Chelatococcus sp. YT9: one gene and its partners. The protein of the gene in region 1 binds, or shares a complex with, the protein of each later gene. Links are inferred from orthologs where the notes say so. Each region holds a gene or a part of one and is shown in the gene's direction. Other genes may lie near its edges.

The links.
Region 2: the proteins of accD (region 1) and KIO76_RS08355 are in contact, whole or in part, in a solved structure (PDB 8UXZ), measured with the Escherichia coli proteins. The link is inferred for Chelatococcus sp. YT9 from one-to-one orthologs.
Region 3: the proteins of accD (region 1) and accC are in contact, whole or in part, in a solved structure (PDB 8UXZ), measured with the Escherichia coli proteins. The link is inferred for Chelatococcus sp. YT9 from one-to-one orthologs.

Annotation. Positions count from the first base shown.
Region 1 is NZ_JAHBRW010000001.1:1,515,900-1,518,661, reverse strand. It holds accD (acetyl-CoA carboxylase, carboxyltransferase subunit beta), read left to right. Parts: upstream 1-802; coding sequence 803-1,723; downstream 1,724-2,762. Other genes in the region: KIO76_RS06825 (bifunctional folylpolyglutamate synthase/dihydrofolate synthase), read left to right, coding at 1,756-2,762; trpA (tryptophan synthase subunit alpha), read left to right, coding at 1-753.
Region 2 is NZ_JAHBRW010000001.1:1,848,361-1,853,976, forward strand. Bases 1,121-4,032 are described here. They hold KIO76_RS08355 (acetyl-CoA carboxylase carboxyltransferase subunit alpha), read left to right. Parts: upstream 1,121-2,055; coding sequence 2,056-3,009; downstream 3,010-4,032. Other genes in these bases: KIO76_RS08350 (class I SAM-dependent methyltransferase), read left to right, coding at 1,121-1,871; KIO76_RS08360 (L,D-transpeptidase family protein), read left to right, coding at 3,187-4,032. Outside these bases: aromatic amino acid exporter YddG, read left to right, coding at 1-70; gloB (hydroxyacylglutathione hydrolase), read right to left, coding at 121-888; more of KIO76_RS08350, read left to right, coding at 1,092-1,120; more of KIO76_RS08360, read left to right, coding at 4,033-4,617; KIO76_RS08365 (lytic transglycosylase domain-containing protein), read left to right, coding at 4,876-5,613. UniProt on the Escherichia coli protein: Component of the acetyl coenzyme A carboxylase (ACC) complex. First, biotin carboxylase catalyzes the carboxylation of biotin on its carrier protein (BCCP) and then the CO(2) group is transferred by the carboxyltransferase to acetyl-CoA to form malonyl-CoA.
Region 3 is NZ_JAHBRW010000001.1:4,180,987-4,186,604, forward strand. The notes cover bases 1,597-4,510. They hold accC (acetyl-CoA carboxylase biotin carboxylase subunit), read left to right. Parts: upstream 1,597-2,326; coding sequence 2,327-3,694; downstream 3,695-4,510. Other genes in these bases: aroQ (type II 3-dehydroquinate dehydratase), read left to right, coding at 1,597-1,845; accB (acetyl-CoA carboxylase biotin carboxyl carrier protein), read left to right, coding at 1,842-2,318; aat (leucyl/phenylalanyl-tRNA--protein transferase), read left to right, coding at 3,814-4,473. Outside these bases: KIO76_RS19255 (M48 family metalloprotease), read left to right, coding at 1-253; KIO76_RS19260 (DsbA family protein), read left to right, coding at 306-1,088; more of aroQ, read left to right, coding at 1,351-1,596; KIO76_RS19290 (GNAT family N-acetyltransferase), read right to left, coding at 5,072-5,599. UniProt on the Escherichia coli protein: This protein is a component of the acetyl coenzyme A carboxylase complex; first, biotin carboxylase catalyzes the carboxylation of the carrier protein and then the transcarboxylase transfers the carboxyl group to form malonyl-CoA.

The DNA of each region.
Region 1 (2,762 bases):
CCCGATCCCGATACATCGCTCGCCATCATCAAGGCCCTGCCCGGTGCCGGTGCCGATCTCATTGAAATCGGCATGCCCTTTACAGATCCGATGGCGGACGGCCCGGCCATCCAGCTCTCGTCGCAGCGCGCACTGAAAGGTGGGCAAACCCTGGCGAAGACCCTCGCCATGGTCGCGGCCTTCCGTGAAGCCGACAAGGACACGCCGATCATCCTGATGGGCTACTACAACCCCATCTATATCTACGGTGTCCCGCGCTTCCTCGCCGATGCCAAGGCAGCCGGTGTCGATGGTCTGATTGTCGTGGACCTGCCACCGGAGGAAGACGCCGAACTCTGCCTGCCGGCGCTTGAAGCCGGCGTCGCCTTCATCCGGCTCGCAACCCCGACCACCAACGACAGGCGGTTGCCGACGGTGCTCGCGAACACCAGCGGATTCGTCTATTACGTCTCCATTAACGGTATCACTGGGTCGGCGACCCCCGACTTTGCGGAAGTGGGCTTGGCGGTTGACCGGATCAAGGCGCATACCCACCTTCCTGTTGTAGTGGGCTTCGGTGTGAAGAGCCGCGCCCATTCAGCCGAGGTGGCGAAGGTGGCCGATGGGGTGGTTGTCGGATCGGCCCTGGTCGAAACGGTACGCCGCTCGCTGGATGCAGACGGCAAGGCTGGGGCGGGGACCGTGGAAGCCGTAGCCAGCCTCGTCGGGGAACTTGCCGCCGGTGTACGTGACGGCCAACGCGTCGAGGCTTGAAGGACTGCCCGGCGTTCATAGCCGCGACATCTGGAAGGATGGATAAACGATGAATTGGATCTCCGACGTCGTTCGGCCGAAGATCAAAACGCTCTTCAAGCGCGAAGTGCCGGAGAACCTCTGGATCAAATGCCCAGATACGGGGCAGATGGTGTTCCACAAGGACGTGGAGGCGAATCTCTACGTCATTCCCGGTTCCAACTATCACCTGCGCATGACGGCGGCCAATCGCCTGAAGGCGATGTTCGACGACGCCCGGTGGGAAGCGATTCCGACGCCTGAAGCTGCGGTCGATCCGCTCAAGTTCCGGGATGAGAAGCGCTACGTCGATCGCCTTCGCGACGCCAAGGCCAAGACCGGCATGCAGGACGCGGTACTGGTCGGCGTCGGCGATGTCGAGGGCCAGAAGACGACAATCGCGGTCCAGGATTTCGAATTCATGGGCGGATCGCTCGGCATGGCGGCCGGCGAGGCCATCATTACGGGCCTCGACACCGCGCGCAGCCGTGGCACGCCTTTCGTTCTCTTCGTCTCGTCAGGCGGAGCGCGCATGCAAGAGGGTATCCTCTCGCTCATGCAAATGCCGCGCACGACGGTCGCCGTGCAGCGCCTGCGAGACGCGAAGCTCCCCTATATCGTCGTGCTCACAAACCCGACCACAGGCGGCGTCACAGCGTCCTATGCCATGCTGGGCGACGTTCATATCGCCGAGCCAGGCGCGCTCATCGGCTTCGCCGGACCCCGCGTCATCGAGCAAACCATCCGCGAAAAGCTGCCGCCGGGCTTCCAGCGCTCGGAATATCTCAAGGATCACGGCATGGTCGACATGGTTGTCCATCGCCATGACTTGAAGGCAACGATCGCCCGCCTGAGCCGGCTCCTGATGCGAATGCCCGCCGCGCCTGCGGCGGAGGTGAAGGACGAGCCAGCGCCGGAACCGCAGCAGATGCTGGAAGCCGCCGCGGAGTAGGTCGCCGGCGAGGCTGCGCGGAGCAAGAAGCAATGGATTCATCCGATGCCCTGCTGGCGCGTTTTCTTGCGCTCCATCCCAAGGTGATCGACCTTTCGCTCGGCCGCATCGCGCGCTTGCTGGCGACCCTAGGCCATCCAGAGAACCGGCTTCCGCCGGTCATCCATGTCGCCGGCACGAACGGCAAGGGCTCCACCATCGCCTTCATGCGCGCCATTCTGGAGGCTGCGGGGCTGGCGGTGCATGTCTATACCTCGCCGCATCTGGTGCGTTACCACGAGCGCATCCGGCTCGGGGCCCCCGGCGGCAGCCGCATCGTCGACGAGCAGCGCCTGCTCGATGCGTTCCGTCGCTGCGAGGAGGCCAACGGCCGCGAGCCGATCACCTTCTTCGAGATCACGACAGCTGCGGCGTTTCTGCTGTTTGCGGAAAATCCGGCTGACGTCCTCCTTCTCGAAGTGGGGCTCGGCGGTGAGGCCGATGCCACCAACGTTATCTCGGAGCCGCTGGTGACGGTGGTGACGCCCGTCTCACTGGACCATCCTGAATATCTGGGCAACCGCATCACCAGTGTCGCCGCGGCCAAGGCCGGGATTTTCAAGCGCGGCGTGCCCGCGGTCCTCGCGCCGCAGGATCCAGAGGCCTCAGCCGTGCTGGAAGCTCGAGCCGAGCGCATCGGGGCGCCGCTGATCATCGGCGAACAGGATTTTTCCGTGCATGAGGAAGGCGGGCGCCTCGTCTATCAGGACGAGCGCGGCCTCCTCGATCTACCGCTGCCTCGCCTGACTGGCCGCCACCAGCATATCAATGCGGGCACCGCGATCGCGGCGCTGCGAACCGGCGGCTTCGATCGTCTACCGGTCACCGCGTATGAGGCGGGAGTCAAAACCGCGGACTGGCCAGCACGGATGCAGCGCCTGACACGCGGCGATCTCATCGGGCATGCGCCTGACGGCGCTGAAATCTGGCTCGACGGGGGGCACAACCCGGATGGAGGCCGCGCCGTCGCCAGCGCCATGGCTGACATGGAAGAGAGCAG
Region 2 (5,616 bases), 330 kb from region 1 along the record:
CGTATTCGGCGCTTTCGTGGCATCCCGTCCCGCTGCAAGCCGGAAGCCAATGCGCAGTCGGCAAAGCTGATCAGCGTCGGCAGAGCGGGCGGGATTCTTTCCGTCAGGCCGAGCGCCGCTTCAGAACTTGTCCTTCCACCGCCGCAGAGCGGCGAAGACCTCGGCGGCACGCCCGTTTTCGAGGCCCACGGCCTTCGCCAAGGCGGGCTCGTTCGCGCGCAGGAAGGGGTTCGTCGCCTTTTCCTCACCAAGCGTCGAAGGGATGGTGAGCTTGCCAGCGGCACGGAGGGCATCGATGGCGGCGGCTCGCTTCTGCAGGGCGGGATCGTCCGGGGTGACGGCCAGCGCGAAGCGGGCGTTGGATTGCGTGTATTCGTGGCCGCAATAGAGGCGGGCGGCATCCGGAAGGGCGGCGAGCTTCTGGAGGGATTGCCACATCTCCTCAGGCGAGTTCTCAAAGAGACGACCGCAGCCGAGCGCAAACAGGGTGTCGCCGGCGAACAGCGCCTCCTCCTTCGCAAACCAGTAGGCGATATGGCCGGCGGTGTGCCCGGGCGTGGCGATGACCTTGGCCTCAAGCGTGCCGACTTTCACCACGTCGCCTTCATGCACGGCGACGTCGAGCCCTGGAATGGCGTCGGCCTCGGCGCCCGGGCCCGTGACGGTGAGATCATAGCGGTCCTTGAGCGGCAGGATACCTTCGACGTGGTCGGCATGCTTATGCGTGACCAGGACATCCGTCAGCGACCAGTTCCTGGCGGCGAGGACCTCCAAGATGGGGTCGGCTTCCGGCGCATCGATGGCGGCCGTCGCGCCGCTCGCGGGATCATGGATCAGCACGCCGATGTTGTCGCTGCGGCAGGGAAACACCTCGATCAGGGCAGGCATCGGCGACCTCATGGGGCTGGGTGGGGATTGCGCCGGTAGCGCGAAGAGCAATTATAGCCGCGATCATGCCTCGCGGGCTTAGCGCGAAAATGGCGATATGTGCGGCGGAGGGCAAGACCAGAGTGCCGCTTGCGCATACCGGCCGTCAGCCCCATTGATAGCCGGACGCGCCCTGGCAACCTTCAGGGACTGTGGGAGAGGCCATGCCTGTCGATGTCGTCGATCTGAAGAGCTTCTACGCGACGCCGCTCGGTGTGGTTGCCCGCCGATTGGTAGGGCGCGCCATTGACAGCCTTTGGGGCGACATGCCCCGGCAACGGCTCCTCGGTATTGGCTATGCGACGCCTTACCTCACGGCGTTCCGCCCTCGCATGGAACGGACGCTTGCCTTCATGCCCGCCATGCAGGGGGTGGTGAACTGGCCGCCGAATGGCATTTCCTCGTCAGCGCTCGTGGACCCCGCCATGCAGCCGCTGCTCGATGCGTCGATCGACAGGGTCATCATCGTGCATGCGCTGGAGACGAGCGACGCGCCGGAGGATCTGTTATCGGAAGTGTGGCGCATCCTGACGCCGGGCGGGCGGATGATCGTTGTGGTGCCCAACCGGCGCGGTCTCTGGGCGCGCATGGACACGACCCCCTTCGGACAGGGGCTGCCTTACAGCCGTTCGCAGCTCACGGGGCTCCTTAGACGCAGCCTGTTTTCCCCTGAGAACTGGGGAGAGGCGCTCTATGTGCCTCCCTTGCGCGGCCGTTTGTTCCTGCGCGCGGCGGTTGCATGGGAGCGGGCGGGTGCACGGCTCTCACTGCCCTTCGCTGGCGTCCATGTCATGGAGGCGACCAAGCAGCTCCACCGGCCTGTCATGGTGCGCAAGGTCCGCCGCTCACGGAGCCTCAGCCCAGTTCTCTTGCCGACGCCCGGCCCGCCCGTGCCCACCGGACGCGTGCGAGCCGCGCATCGAACCTCGGATATGTCGCCATGAAGCGGGTATGCGTGCGGTGGCGCACGGGCGCGCTGGGGCAACCGATGTCGGTGGACGGCGGGATATTGACTTGCAGCCTTCCTGACGCCAAGGTCCGGCCTTCGCCGGCCCCTGTGACGGAGGCTGTGTTCGGCCCTTCGATCTCGGGGTGTTGAAGGGCTTTGCTGACCCCTATTGTGAGTTGATGCGCAGCTATCTCGATTTTGAAAAACCCGTTGCTGAACTCGAAGCCAAGGTCGAGGAGCTGCGAGCGTTAGCCCAGTCCGGCGACGCGGTCGCCATTGGCGAGGAGATTGGCCGGTTAGAGGCCAAGGCCTCGCGCGCGCTGGACGAGCTCTATGCCGCCTTGACCCCCTGGCAGAAGGCGCTCGTGGCGCGCCATCCGCAGCGGCCGCATTTCATCGATTACTGCACCGCCTTAATCGACGACTTCACCCCTCTCGCGGGCGATCGCAAGTTCGGTGAGGATGAGGCCATCGTCGGCGGGTTCGGTCGCTTCCGGGGCGAAAGCGTATGCGTGATCGGCCAGGAGAAGGGCTCCAATACCGAGGAACGCATCCGCCATAATTTCGGCATGGCGAAGCCCGAGGGCTATCGCAAGGCTGTACGCCTGATGGAGCTCGCCGGACGCTTTTCGTTGCCGGTCATCACCTTCGTCGACACGGCGGGCGCTTATCCCGGCATTAACGCCGAGGAGCGTGGTCAAGCCGAAGCCATTGCCCGGTCGACGGAGGCTTGTCTCGCGCTCCCCACTGCGAGCGTTTCCGTCATTATTGGTGAGGGCGGCTCCGGTGGTGCTATCGCGCTCGCTACCACCAACAAGGTGCTCATGCTGGAGCACTCGATTTATTCGGTGATCTCGCCGGAAGGTGCCGCGTCCATTCTCTGGCGCGACTCTTCCCGCGCTCAGGATGCTGCGACCGGAATGAAGATCACCGCGCAGGACCTTCTGAAATTCGGCGTCATCGACGCAATCATCGCTGAGCCGTCTGGTGGCGCCCACCGGGATGCGGCCCATGCGATTGCGTCGACCGGCGATGCGATCGCGGCCAGTTTCCAGGATCTGTCGGGCCTGTCGCCGGAGGAAATCCGCGACCGGCGGGCTGAGAAATTCCTGGCCATCGGCAGGCGGTTGTGAAACCTTTCTAAATCCGTCAGAGTGCGGAAAGATGAAGCCGAGTCGTCTGTTCGCTAGCGTGCCGACCCAGGAAGTGCCACTGGTTTGCCTTAATTTGGTAAGATTGGGGTAACGCTTCCGGGCGTAAAAGCTAACAACCGGTGACCTTTGTTGACCGGTCGAATGATTGGATGGCTGATGTTCAAGCGCGTCGCATTGATCGCCGTCGTGGGATTGGGCCTAGCCTCGTGCCAGGACGGAAACGGCTACAATCGCAGCGCCCGTGCAAACGCTCCGCTGCCGGCAGCCACGCTGGCGCTCATGTCCGAGAAGGGCATGACGAAGTCTTCTCCTATTCTCATCCGCGCCTACAAGAAGGAAGCGGAACTCGAGGTCTGGAAGAAGGACAACACCGGCCGCTACGCGCTACTGAAGACATATCCCATCTGCCGCTGGTCGGGACAGCTCGGCCCGAAGGTGCGTGAAGGCGACCGGCAGGCGCCGGAGGGTTTCTACAACATCACGCCCGCGCAGATGAATCCCAACTCGAACTTCTTCCTGTCGTTCGATACGGGCTTCCCCAACACCTATGACCGCGCCAACGGCCGCACTGGCTCATTCCTCATGGTTCATGGCGCGTGCTCGTCACGCGGCTGCTACTCCATGACGGATGAGCAGATCGCCGAGATTTATGCGCTCGGACGCGAGGCCTTCAGTGGCGGTCAGCGCTCGTTCCAGTTCCAGGCCTATCCCTTCCGGATGACGCCGGAGAACATGGCCAAGCACCGCAAGGATCCCAACATTGCCTTCTGGCAGATGTTGAAGCGCGGTTCGGATAATTTTGAAGTGACGCGCGAGGAGCCGAAAGTCGGCGTCTGCGGCCGCCAGTATGTCTTCAACGCTGTCTCGGCGAGCGGTATCCGGCTTGACCCCGTCGCGCCTTGCCCCGCCTTGCGTGAGGACGAAGCTGTCGCTTCGGCCGTCAAGGCCAAGCAGCAGCGGGATGACGCCAAGGTCGCCGAACTGGTTCGCTCGGGCACGGCGGCCGTCCGCCTTGTTTATCAGGATGGCGGGCAGCACAAGTCCTTCAGTTCTGCGTCCAACAACTTCGGCGGTTCGGATGGCGGCGTCATGATGTTCGCCGCGCGCAGCAGCGCCAAGCCTCTTGAGAATGTGAGCCGCCCTGAAGCGTTGTTGAACGGGCCAGAGGAGATCGTGCTGGAGGAGGGCGTCGCCCCGAAGCCTACTCAGCCGGTCACCGCTGTGGCTGCCCTTGCGCCTGCCAAACCCACAGCGAACGATGTGGTCTCGACGTCGTCCACCGCGCGTGACGAGGCAGCGGTGCCCGCGCCGGTTCTCGCCTCTGCCGGCGCGACCGAAAGCGCTGCCCCCAAGAAGTCATTGTTCCAGCGCGTGATGTCCTGGGCGGATTCGGCGCCAGCAAAACCTGCGGCGCCAGCGGCGGAAGCTCTCTCGCAGACGGTGCCTGCTGCAGCGCCACTGCCGCCGCAACGGCAGCAATCGTCGAATAGCGGAAAGGCCGGCGCGACCGACAAGCGCGCGGAACTGCCCGCGAAGGACGCAAGCGAGGCCTCGTCGCGGAGCGTATGGCCGCTCTCCCTGTTCTGATCCCGGAAGCATGTCCGGCAAAGCGCATGAGGCCGTTGTCGATGGACAGCGGCCTTTTTTCTTTGGGGGAGCTCGTGAAGCTGTCCTTATTCCTGGAGGAGGGCGCGGGCACGCTCAATCTCGCCAGGGAGGATGAGCTTCCGGCTGTGTTTCCAATGAATTTATATTTCATCGTCATATTACGATAAGCTTTTATTGCGCATGAGAGAGCGCGCCGTACCGCTCCCCGGCCGGGGCTTCCGGCAAGAGGAACAGTTCATGGTGGTCAGGATCGGTATCACCGCTGTCGTTTTGACCGTCGCTGCCTTTGGCATGGGGAAAGCGCTTGCCGCGCCCGAGAGTGGCCAGTCGCCCAAGTCGGCGCCGAGTGAAGCTGCAGTTGCGCCTGTGCCGAAATCGGTGGCTCCGGCAGAAGCCTCCGTTCCTTCGCCCGGCCGGGACAAGGTGCGATTGCGCGCCCTCGTGCGCGAGCAGGCGTTGAAATCAGGCTTGCCGCCCCAGATCGCGGACGCGGTCGCGGAGGTTGAGAGCGCCTATAATATCTCTGCTTCGGGCAGCTACGGTGAAGTCGGGCTGATGCAGGTGTTGCCCTCGACCGCACGGATGCTCGGCTTCAGCGGCTCGCTCGCGGAACTCGCCGAACCCGCCACCAACATCCGCTATGGCGTTACCTATCTCACCGGCGCCTGGAAGCTCGCGGGCGGCGACATCTGCACGACAGTCATGAAATACCGAGCAGGGCACGGGGAGACACGCTTCTCCTATCGCTCGGTGCACTATTGTCAGCGCGTGCGCGCGATCCTGACCGCGCAGGGATATCCCGTTACGGGGGAGGTCCCAACACCCACCTTTGGTGACCCGGTCGTCGGCGCGATCGGGCCAGTCGCGCGCGGCAAGAGTGGCCGCCGCAAGAGCCGGGTGAACTGGGCTACCTATGATTCCCGCATGCGCAACCTGACCAAGGTTGGCGCTTCCACCCTGCGCATCATGCAGTGAGGT
Region 3 (5,618 bases), 2.7 Mb from region 1 along the record:
GCTGTCGAACGCGACCCAACGTGAGCCGGAGCTCGCCGGCGCATTCCGCGATCTGTCGACGGCCTACGCCCGGAAGGGAGATATCGGCATGGCCGAGCTTGCGGCGAGCCAGTACTATTTCGCCCGAGGCGAATGGGACCAAGCCGCCACGCAGGCGACCCGCGCGAAAGCGAAGCTCAAGCCGAATTCGCCAGCCTGGCTGCGCGCCGATGACATTTTAGCCTATCAACCGGAGCGGCCGCCGGGTAAGTGACACAATCCGGGCGCACAGGGTGTGAACGCTTTTGACAGATTGGATATCGTGCATGCGCTTTTCGTTCCTTTCGCGCGCCGCAACCATCGCCGCGGTGCTCATCGCGACACCGCCACTTTTCTCTGTGCCAGCCGCGGCCGCGGAACTGTCGGCCACGGAAAAGACGGCGATCGAGCAGGTCGTGCGGGAGTATCTCCTTCGCAATCCCGAGGTGCTTCAGGAAGCTATGGTCGAGCTGGAGAAGCGCCAGCAGGAGAGCCAGCGCAAGGCGCAGGAAGATGCCGTGGCGGGGGAGATGGCCGCCCTCTACGAGGCCGAGGGCAATATCGTCGTCGGCAATCCGAAGGGCGACGTCACCCTTGTCGAGTTCTTCGACTATAACTGCGGCTACTGCAAGCGCGCTCTTGACGATGTCACCATGCTCGTGAAGCAGGACCCCAAGCTGCGCGTCATCCTGAAGGATTTCCCAATTCTCCGCCCTGAATCGCTGGATGCTGCGCTCTACGCGCGGGCTGCCCAGCATCAGCTCCCAGGAGAGAAGTTCTTCGACTATCACAGCCGCCTGATGAGCTCGAAGGGTCTCGTCGGCAAAGAGCGGGCGGTCGCCGTCGCGAAGGAAATGGGGCTCGATATGGCCCGCCTCGAGAAGGACGCGACCTCAGAAGCGCTCAAGGCGGAAGTAAGGGACACGCTCGCGCTGGGAGACCGGCTTTCCCTGACTGGAACTCCGGCCTTCGTGCTCGGCAAGGATGTGGTCTTCGGCGCGGTTGGGCATGATCCGCTGAAACAGGCCATTGCCGCTGTCCGTCAATGCGGGCGTACCACCTGTTCCTAACCCGATAGCGAGCCCTGCGCCGGTCGTTTGGGAGACGAGGTCGTCGCGCGACGATCGGTGCGGACCGCCTGCTCTTCCCCTCGCTCGCGGTTCGCGCTAATACGCGCCCTTGCGATGGAGCGGCAGGGCACCGTCGTGGCTCGGGAATTCTGTTGGCAGTTTGATCGCAGCCACCAAGTTCTCTTGCCATTGGGTCAATCTTGCCACTGAACTCAATCAGCCAAGACCCCCGTTTTCGTTTTGGCGTAACCTTCGAGCGGATATGGTCGCGATTCACGTCATCAACGGCCCCAATCTCAACCTGCTGGGACGGCGCGAGCCTGAAACCTATGGCAGCTTGACCCTGGCCGATATCGAGCAGCGCCTGCGCGATCGTGCGGCCGCTCAGGGTGACGTCGCATTGACCTTCCGCCAGAGCAACAGCGAAGGCGATTTGGTCACCTTCATCCAGGAAGCGGGGTTGGCCGGCGCCGGCATCATCCTGAACGCGGCCGCCTATACCCATACCTCCATCGCTTTGCGCGACGCGATCAAGAGCGTCGATGCCCTCGCCATCGAAGTGCATCTCTCGAATGTGCATGCGCGTGAGGAATTTCGCCACCACTCCACAATCGCTGCAGTCGCGATCGGGGTCATCTGCGGCTTCGGCGCAGCGAGCTACGATCTGGCCTTTGACGCGCTCGTGCCAATCCTTGAAAAGCGCGATCGTACCAAAGCTCACAAGACTGCCGCCAAGGCTACCGGAACCTCTCAATGACGAAACTGCCAACAGCCAAGCAAAGCCCGATCGATCCTGAACTCGTCCACGAACTGGCCCGCCTGATTTCCGAGACAGATCTCACCGAGATCGAAGTCGAGAAGGGGGACTTGCGCATTCGTGTGGCGCGCAACGTGACGACGGCGGTGCATGTGCCTGTTGCAGCTGCCCCCGTCCCGGTAGCGCCGGCCCCGATCCCGGCTGCGGTTTCCGCGCCGGCCAAACCCGACGCGCATCATCCCGGCAATGTGACGTCACCGATGGTTGGCACCGCCTACCTCCGCCCCTCCCCCGACGCCAAACCGTTTATTGATATCGGGACGCGTGTCGAAAAGGGCGACAAGCTTTTGCTCGTTGAGGCGATGAAGACCTTCAACGACATCGTGGCACCACGTGCAGGCGTCGTGACCGCCATTCTGGTCGAAGACGGGCAGCCGGTAGAATACGGCGAGCCGCTTCTCGTGATCGAATGACGATGCCGATGTTCGACAAGATCCTCATCGCCAATCGCGGGGAAATCGCCCTGCGAATTTTGCGCGCGTGCAAGGAACTCGGCATCGCGACGGTTGCGGTGCACTCCACGGCGGATGCGGATGCCATGCATGTGCGGCTCGCCGACGAAAGCGTATGCATCGGCCCGCCTGCTGCGCGCGAGAGCTACCTGAATATCCCCTCCCTGATCGCAGCCTGCGAGATCACGGGCGCCGATGCCATTCATCCCGGCTATGGCTTTCTCTCGGAGAACGCCCATTTCGCCGAGGTCCTCAACGATCACGGCATCACCTTCATCGGTCCGAAAGCTGAGCACATTCGGCTGATGGGCGACAAGATCGAAGCCAAGCGCACAGCACGCAGCCTTGGCATCCCTTGCGTGCCGGGGTCGGATGGTGGCATCACCGACGCCGAGGAGGCTGCACGGGTTGCGGCTGATATCGGCTATCCCGTGCTCATCAAGGCGGCGGCCGGCGGCGGCGGTCGCGGCATGAAAGTGGCACGCTCGGCCGGCGAATTGGAGCACGCCCTCGCAACCGCCCGTGCGGAAGCGCAAGCTGCCTTCGGCGATGACGCGGTCTATATCGAGAAATATCTCGAGAAGCCCCGTCACATTGAAATTCAGGTGCTCGGGGACGGCAAGGGCAACGCCATCCACCTCGGCGAGCGCGATTGCTCGTTGCAGCGCCGCCACCAGAAGGTGTGGGAGGAAGGGCCCTCGCCCGCGCTCAACCATTCCGAGCGCGAGCGCATCGGCGATACAGTCGCCAAGGCGATGCAGAAGCTCGGCTATCTCGGCGCGGGCACGGTCGAGTTCCTCTACGAGAACGGCGAGTTCTATTTCATCGAGATGAACACGCGCATCCAGGTGGAGCATCCGGTCACCGAGATGATCACCGGGATTGATCTGGTCAACGAGCAGATCCGGATAGCGGCCGGCAACCCGCTCTCGATCTCCCAGAAGGACGTCCAGATCGAGGGTCACGCCGTCGAATGCCGGATCAACGCCGAGCATCCCGCCACCTTCCGCCCTTCGCCGGGCACGATCACCTATTTTCACCCGCCGGGCGGTCTCGGTGTGCGTGTCGATTCGGCCGTCTATCAAGGCTACCGTATTCCCCCGCATTACGATTCGCTCGTCGGCAAGCTGATCGTCCACGGGCGCACACGTACAGAATGCCTGATGCGGTTGCGACGTGCGCTGGATGAATTCGTGGTGGATGGCATCGAGACAACCCTGCCACTTTTCCGGACCCTGGTCCGCAACCAGGATATCCAGAACGGGATCTATGATATCCACTGGCTGGAGCATTTCCTGAATGATGGCGGGGTCGACGAGATCATGGCCTCCGCCTAAGAGAAAAGCTAAAGCTATCTGACCAGATCAGCATAACGCTGTATCTATTTGATTTTCATTATGTTCTCTGGATATGGATCACCACTGATCCCTATCCTCCGTCTCGGCATAGGGCGGTGATGAATCGGTCGTCGGTCGAAATCACGCCGGAGATCCTGCTCAGGGCTTATGCGAGCGGGCTTTTTCCAATGGCTGAGAACGCCGACGATCCCAGCCTGTTCTGGGTCGAGCCGAAAGAGCGCGGAATCATTCCTCTCGACGGCTTCCACATCCCGCAGCGCCTGGCGCGCACCGTCGCGCTGGACCGTTTCGAGGTCACCGTCGACCAGGACTTCGATGCGGTGATTGCGGGTTGCGCCGCGCCGGACGATGGCCGCGAAGAAACCTGGATCAACGGCCGCATCCGCGAGCTTTATGGTGAGCTGTTCGACCTAGGCTATTGCCACACCGTCGAAGTCCGTGATGCAGGCCGCCTCGTCGGGGGTCTCTACGGCGTCTCGCTAGGCGCTGCCTTTTTCGGCGAGAGCATGTTTCACCGCGAGCGGGACACCTCGAAGATTGCCCTGGTGCATCTAGTCGCACGCCTCAGGCGCGGCGGCTACACCTTGCTCGACACCCAGTTCGTCACGGATCACCTGGCTCGTTTCGGCGCGCTCGCCGTGCCCCGCAAGGCCTATATGGCGGAGCTCGAGGCCGCGCTTGAGCTCCGAGGTGATTGGTGGAGCTGGCCCGCCGGACTGCGCGTCAGCGGAGCCGAAGCGCTGGCGGAGCTCGCCTGATAACCCATGACCTCAGCGGCGTGCTGACGGGGGACGCTGCGCAGCGGGCGCCTCTGGGGGGGCGGCATCGCCGCTTCCCTCTTTGGGTTCAACGATGACCTCGGTCCCCCCTTTGCAATCCGTCAGCCAGATATCGTAGACGGCATGTTCGATGCCGTGCAGACCGGGGCTCGCCGCGTACATCCAGCCTGAAAACAAGCGGCGGCGCTCGTTGCTGGCCGTCGTCACCTCATCCACGATCACGAAAGCGGTGGTGTTGGGGGTCTCGGTTGCCGGCCGGGTGTAGCAAGCGCGGGGCGTGAGCTGCAGGGCACCGAACTGAACGGTCTCATCGACAGCTGCTTCGAAAGAGACGATCCGACCCGTGATTTTGTCCAGGCCTGAGAAAACCGCGATGGGGTTTTTGATTCGGTCCGCCATGGCGGCATGGCTGGTGCCCACGAGACAGGCCATCGCCAGGGTAAGGACAGGCAAGAGCTTGGAATTCATCGTTCAATCTTACCGCAGCTCGATCAGGAGGGAAGCCGACGTGCCTGCATACACCTTCCGGCATCCCTTGCGACAGCCCTGCAGCGCGATTCGGGCGATGCCACTGATCTTAAATGGCCATATAGCCACAGGTGCTCGCATAAGCGGCGATGCGCCAGCGGCCATTCACTCTTCGCCACGCGCTGGTCGATTCTAGGTCGAGCTCCATGACATGGCCATCGCGCAAGAAGCCGAGCCGTTCATAGAATCCCCGGCTTTCGGGCGAACTCCTCAGCTTCAATCGGCGCATGCCTGGAATCGCGTTCACCGCGTGTTCGATCAGCGTTGAGCCCGCACCTTGCTGCCCCGGGTGGGTCATCAAGATCTCGACGGTGCCGATATCATCCGACACGGTGATCGATATAAGGCCGATAGCGCCCTGGCCGAAGAAGTAGCCGAAGTGAAACTCACCTCGGTCGAAATGTGTCAGCATGCGTGTCGACCCGATCCGGAAATTCCAGGCTTTGGCCGCTGGATCGTTTGTCTCCCCCCGGCAGCGCCAGAGATCAAGCTCGTGGCGGAAAGCGACACGGACCCGATCGAATTCATGATCGTCGATGGCGCGGATCGGCGGTTGCGGCAGCCATCTTAGGTCCATCAAGTACCCCCTTCTTGCC